Phyllobacterium zundukense: one gene and its partner. The protein of the gene in region 1 interacts with the protein of each later gene in a pairwise test. Links are inferred from orthologs where the notes say so. Each region holds a gene or a part of one and is shown on either strand. Other genes may lie near its edges.

Region 1 (3,065 bases):
GAAGCGCTCGTAGTGACCGAGGTCAAGGTCAGTTTCAGCGCCATCATCGGTCACAAAGACCTCGCCATGCTGATATGGCGACATCGTGCCGGGGTCAACGTTGAGATAAGGGTCGAGCTTGCGAATCCGTACACGGTATCCACGAGCCTGGAGGAGTGCCGCCAAAGCGGCAGCAGCGATGCCTTTTCCGAGGGAAGAAACCACGCCGCCAGTGATGAAAACATATCGGGCCATGGGCTTATCTCGTTAGTCCTTTGCAAGTGATTTGGCCACAAAAAAATTCGGCCCGAAAGCCGTTTTCCCCGTTCCAATCATTTTTCATTTCAAACGAAACGGCCAGACGCGAGGTCTGGCCGTTTCAACAAATTCAACAATAGTTCTTACAGAACAATAACTTCCGTGCCAATGCTGACGCGGTTGTAAAGATCGATTACATGGTCATTGACCATACGGAAGCAACCATTCGATGCGGAGCTTCCAATGCTCGACGGCACGATCGTTCCATGAATGCGGATGTGCGTGTCCTTGTTACCCTGCGACAGGTAAAGTGCGCGCGCACCGAGCGGATTGCCTGGGCCGCCATCCATGCCGTTTTCATATTTGGCGTAGTGGGCAGGCTCACGTTCAATCATCTCTTTGGTCGGAATCCAGCGTGGCCATTCACGTTTCGTCTGGACCACGGCTGTGCCCTTGAATTCCAAGCCCTCCTTGCCGACTGCAATACCATAGCGGCGAGCCGTGTACGAGCTTTCGACGAGGTAGAGGAACTTTGCCTTCGGATCAATCACGATCGTGCCCGGCTTGTAGCCCGTGAACTCGACGTCCTGTGGCATGAATTTCGGGTCGATGCCGTATTTGTTCTTGGCTTTGGCAGGCTGCACCGGCTTACGAACTTCTGCAACCTCGATCGGCTGCGCTGCCGCTTGGGCACCGGTATTGTCATTGCCGCCAAGACCGAATGGATTCAGAATTTTTTTGATAATTGGTTCTGCAGACGCCGGGCCAGACAGGGCCAGGAGCGACATTCCTAAAAGCAGAGAGCGACGTGACAGCATAGTTTAAAGTTCCCGCGTAGATTGCAAAACGCCATCAGCAGCGTTTGCGAGGCCCCCAAGGCCGATCTGATATCGCGATATCCGAAGACCAGTTTCTTCTCAATGCAAATCGCTGTGAAGAATACCACGGATTCATTGTTCGCATCAGAAGGTTGCGGAAGCGCAACACCTTTTACGCACTTCCGTCAATCAAACGATTTAGCGGTCCGAATTACTGCGAATTCGGGACCGGATTTGCCGGCTGCGCGGGCGTAACCGGAGCTGTCGGCGCAGGTAGCGTCGATTCGGGCGCAGCCGGAGCAGTGGTGCCTGGCCCTGCCGAACCTGGGGCTGCCTCATTGGAGGCAGGCGGCGTTGCATTATTGGACGAAGGGCCACCCAACTGGTTGAGAATGCCGCCGCTCGTTGGAGGCTGCTGGCCTGCGGGCTGCGTGCCGGTGGTTGTAGGAATACGGTTGAGAATGTCAGTCGGATTTTCCCCGTAGCGGGCCATGATGCCGAGCGCCAAAGACGTAATGAAGAAACCCGTTGCAAGAATCGCCGTCGCCCGTGTCAGCACGTTTGCGGCGCCTCGGGCCGTCATAAAGCCGGAGCCGCCACCAATTCCAAGACCGCCACCCTCGGAGCGCTGCATGAGCACGACCCCGACAAGGGCAAGTACAATCAGAAGATGAATCACGATGACGACGGTTTGCATGGGGTATTTTCTGCTTTCTAGGGGTCGGACGCGGCTCTTTACACCGTATCGACCAATAAACCAAGCCCATCAGACGACAGTTTTCTTGTCGCTGGAGCAGCTACTCGCAACCTTCACAAGGAATGATATGCCTCACAGATGGCGAGGAAGTCCGCTGCTTTCAAGCTCGCGCCACCGACAAGCGCGCCGTCGACATTTTCAACCCCCAGAAGCTCCACCGCGTTGCCTGGCTTTACCGATCCGCCGTAGAGGATACGCATCGTATCACCCTCATCCCCAAAACGCGTGCTCAACGCCGAACGGATAAGGGCATGCACTTCCTGTACATCCGTCGCAGTCGGTGTCAGACCGGTTCCAATTGCCCATATGGGTTCGTAGGCAATGATGCTGTTGCTGGCGTTGGCACCATCGGGAATCGAACCTGCAAGTTGTGCAGCAACCACGTCGAGCGTAGCGCCGGTCTGGCGCTGAGTTCCTGTCTCGCCAATGCAGATGATGGCCACAAGCCCCGCTTCCCACGCTGCCCTCGCCTTTGCATTGACGATTTCATCCGTTTCGCCATTGTCCGCCCGGCGTTCGGAATGTCCGACAATAACATGGGATGCGCCGGCATCTTTCAGCATGTCCGCCGAGATACAACCGGTATGCGCACCTGACTTTTTTGGGTGGCAATCCTGTCCGCCGATGCTCAAGGCTTCACCCTCGACGGATTGAGCGGCACGGAAGACAAGCGTTGCGGGCACACAGATCAACGCGTCGATCTTCTCGCCAATCGCGGAATTCGGCCGGTTGACGATGATACGCAGTTCCTCGAGCGACTCTCCGGTACCATTCATCTTCCAGTTACCAGCAACGAGCGGACGGACATCTGGGGTCATTGAGCGTTCCTTATGCGATTGTTTTGGCAATTTCTCAGGCATTTGCGTGTCTGACTAGCAAATTCACTCGATAAAGCAATCGACACAAGCCTTCCATGACGCTATTCCCCTATGGATTCAAATAAGCCTCTTGACTGATACGGTGACTTTTAATGCTCGACTCTCTCCGCAATGTTGCACAAACCTGGGTGGCAAAAGTGCTCATGGGCCTTCTCGTGGTCAGCTTTGCCGGATGGGGTGTTTCCAGCACAATCCTCGGCGCAATAAGCGGTACCGCAGCCATTCGCGCTGGACATTCCGAAGTGTCGCCGGTCGATTACCGCTTGGCCTACGACCGCCAACTGGCTGCACTGTCGCAGCGCTTCGGTCAGCGGCTCACGCGCGAGCAGGCGGATGCCATCGGAATTGGTCATCAGGTGCAGGGGCAGCTGGTTG
Region 2 (3,388 bases), 1.3 Mb from region 1 along the record:
CCACGGACGGAGCTGCTTCGACAGGTTCCCCGGCAGATACCGGTCTGCAGCTTTGACCGCAGAAATTCGCAAGGGCAGCTCCACTCGTTTCCAATGCAAGACGCTTACTGCGTAAACGTTTAGAAACGGTTCGGAAAGTCAACGGCTTGTGCTGTTGGAACAAGAGAAAAGGCCGCGTTGTGACGCGGCCTTTGGGTTCATCAGACGAAAGCACCGTGACAGTGCTTGTATTTCTTGCCCGAACCGCAGGGGCAGGCTTCGTTGCGGCCAACCTTGCCCCATGTCTGCGGGTTATTCGGATCGCGATCCTTGGGATCAACGACACGCAGGTCCTGCTGTACCGCGAGAACACTGCCGCCACCGAAGTCGTCCTCACCCGTGAGGCCATCGAGGTGGTGTGCTTCCATCACCGGCAATTCCGGCTCGGGCGCGCTTGCGGCCTCGCGCACGAGTTCCACGCGCATCAACTGGCTGGTCACGTTCTGGCGCAAATTGGCCAGCAGCGTCTGGAAGAGTTCGAAGCCTTCGCTCTTGTACTCGTTGAGCGGGTCGCGCTGGGCGTAACCGCGGAATCCGACGACCGAGCGAAGATGATCGAGATTGACCAGATGTTCGCGCCACAGGGCATCGAGGGTTTGCAGAATGACGGACTTCTCGACATAGGCCATGATTTCCGGACCAAACCGCTCGGCACGATCGGCGGCTGCCTTCTCGACGGCTTCCATCAGGCGTTCCCTGATGTCATCCGGCGTAATGCCGTCTTCGAGGGCCCATTCGGTGATCGGCAGATTGAGATTGAGAATGTTGCGTACATCCTCGTCGAGCTCGGTGATCTTCCATTGTTCCGCGTAAGCGCCTTCGGGCGTGTAGCGCGCGATCAGATCGTCCACCACATCCTCGCGCATTTCTCTGGTGGTATCGCTGAGATCGGTGCTGTCCATCAATTCGATGCGCTGCTCGAAGATCACCTTGCGCTGATCGTTCATCACGTCGTCATATTTCAGAAGGTTCTTGCGGATATCGAAGTTACGCGCCTCGACCTTCTTCTGCGCTTTTTCCAGCGCCTTGTTGATCCAGGGATGGACGATGGCTTCGTCTTCCTTGAGGCCAAGCTTCTGCAGCATGCCATCCATGCGTTCGGAACCGAAAATCCGCATCAGATCGTCCTGCAGCGACAGGAAGAATTTCGAGCGGCCGGGATCGCCCTGACGGCCTGAACGGCCACGCAACTGATTGTCGATGCGGCGGCTTTCATGGCGTTCGGTCGCAAGAACGTAAAGCCCGCCGGCCGCAAGTGCCTTTTCCTTGAGCTTGGCGATATCGGCCCTGATCGCAGCTTCTTTTGCCTTGCGCTCTTCGCCCTCGGCCATATCGTCGAGTTCGCGCGCTATGCGCATTTCCAGATTGCCGCCAAGCTGAATGTCGGTACCGCGGCCTGCCATGTTGGTGGCGATGGTGATGGCACCTGGAACACCGGCTTGCGCGACGATATGGGCTTCCTGTTCATGGTAGCGGGCATTCAAGACCTGGAAGTCCTTGAAACCTTCCTTGCGCAGGCGTTCAGCCAGTTGCTCGGATTTCTCGATCGACGTGGTGCCAACGAGAATAGGCTGGCCCTTGGCCGTGGCTTCACGGATATCGCGAACGATCGCCTTGTATTTTTCCTCGACGGTGCGGTAGACCTCGTCGTCCTCGTCGAGACGCTGAACGGGAACATTGGTCGGAATTTCAGTCACTTCGAGACCGTAGATGTTGCCGAATTCTTCCGCTTCGGTTGAAGCCGTACCGGTCATGCCGGCAAGCTTCTTGTACATGCGGAAATAGTTCTGGAAGGTGATCGAGGCCAGTGTCTGATTTTCCGGCTGGATCGTCACATGTTCCTTCGCTTCAAGCGCCTGGTGCAGGCCTTCCGAGAAGCGGCGGCCCGGCATCATGCGGCCGGTGAACTCATCGATGATAACGATTTCGTCGTTGCGAACGATGTAGTCCTTGTCCTTCTGGAAGAGCTTGTGCGCTCGCAAAGCATTGTTGACGTGGTGCACGACAGCAACGTTCTCGATATCGTAAAGGCCTTCGCCCTTGAGATGACCGGCGTCCCTCAGGAGGTTTTCGAGCTTCTCGGTGCCCTCCTCGGTAAAGATCGCCGTCTTCTGCTTCTCGTCGATCTCATAGTCTTCGGGGTTCAATGGTTTGATGAACGCATCGATGAGATTGTAGAAATCGGACCGGTCATCGAGCGGGCCGGAGATGATCAGCGGCGTGCGCGCTTCATCGACGAGGATCGAATCCACTTCGTCGACGATGGCGTAGTTGTGCGGGCGCTGCACCATCTGGGCGCGCTCATATTTCATATTGTCGCGCAGGTAATCGAAGCCGAGTTCGTTATTGGTGGCGTAGGTGATATCGGCGTTATAGGCCTTGGCACGCTCTTCATCATCGAGACCATGCACGATGATGCCGTAAGAGAGTCCGAGGAAGTTATAAATCTGCCCCATCCAGTGCGCATCGCGGGTGGCGAGGTAGTCGTTCACAGTGACGACATGAACGCCTTTGCCTTCAAGCGCATTCAGATAGACGGGCAGGGTCGCAACGAGCGTTTTGCCTTCGCCGGTGCGCATCTCGGAAATGCCGCCATTGTGCAGGACCATTCCGCCGATCAGCTGGACGTCGAAGGGGCGCATGCCAAGAACACGCTTGGCAGCTTCACGTGCCACGGCAAAGGCCGGAACAAGCAGATCGTCGAGTTTGGTGCCATTGGCGAGCTTTTCGCGAAATTCCGCGGTTTTTGCCTTGAGCTCATCGTCCGTAAGCGACGAGATTTCTGCCTCAAGCGCATTGATCTGGTCAACGCGGGGTTTGAAGCTGCGGACGCGGCGCTCATTCGAGGAGCCGAAAATCTTGCGGGCGAGGCCGCCGAAACTGACCATCCCTGGTCCTCTCTATAATACGTTTTGCCAGCAACTATGGCATTTGAGGCATCCAAAGCCTGACATTCAAGACGCCTGATACAATACGGACACCAAGCCCAAGGTATAAGTCTATCTGTTGCCAAGCTATCTGGACGCAAAGCCGATGGACAGATAAGAGGGGGCACGAATGATGTCAATGTTGAAGCAACAAGCGATCGATCGCAGCCTCATGGCAAAATTCTGCCGTATTCATAGCCCGTACCGGTCCTCCCAAGGAGAAATTGACCCATGAACCAATTGCGTAAAACCCTTTCATTAATGACTGTCGCTGCACTTTTGACCGGTATATCTTCCGTGGCAATGGCCCAGGAAGCCGGTAAGACGGAACCTGCCAAGCCAGCACAGGCGGACACAGCCAAGGCCGATCCCGATAAAGTGCTTGCAACAATCAACGGCAGCAAGATCACAAACAAGGATGT

What was found. The genes of interacting proteins can lie anywhere in the genome.
Region 2: the proteins of secG (region 1) and secA interact in binary tests that used the Escherichia coli proteins (3 or more experiments, as listed by UniProt). The link is inferred for Phyllobacterium zundukense from one-to-one orthologs.

The regions. Positions count from the first base shown.
Region 1 is NZ_CP104973.1:3,092,015-3,095,079, forward strand. Bases 10-3,001 are described here. They hold secG (preprotein translocase subunit SecG), read right to left. Parts: upstream 1,753-3,001; coding sequence 1,267-1,752; downstream 10-1,266. Other genes in these bases: N8E88_RS27495 (CTP synthase), read right to left, coding at 10-234; N8E88_RS27500 (L,D-transpeptidase), read right to left, coding at 381-1,055; tpiA (triose-phosphate isomerase), read right to left, coding at 1,866-2,630; N8E88_RS27515 (peptidylprolyl isomerase), read left to right, coding at 2,783-3,001. Also shown: more of N8E88_RS27495, read right to left, coding at 1-9; more of N8E88_RS27515, read left to right, coding at 3,002-3,065. UniProt on the Escherichia coli protein: Subunit of the protein translocation channel SecYEG. Overexpression of some hybrid proteins has been thought to jam the protein secretion apparatus resulting in cell death; while this may be true it also results in FtsH-mediated degradation of SecY.
Region 2 is NZ_CP104973.1:1,824,327-1,827,714, forward strand. What follows is about bases 1-3,315. They hold secA (preprotein translocase subunit SecA), read right to left. Parts: upstream 2,928-3,315; coding sequence 201-2,927; downstream 1-200. Other genes in these bases: N8E88_RS21370 (lipopolysaccharide biosynthesis protein), read right to left, coding at 1-72; N8E88_RS21380 (peptidylprolyl isomerase), read left to right, coding at 3,198-3,315. In the rest of the region: more of N8E88_RS21380, read left to right, coding at 3,316-3,388. UniProt on the Escherichia coli protein: Required for protein export, interacts with the SecYEG preprotein conducting channel.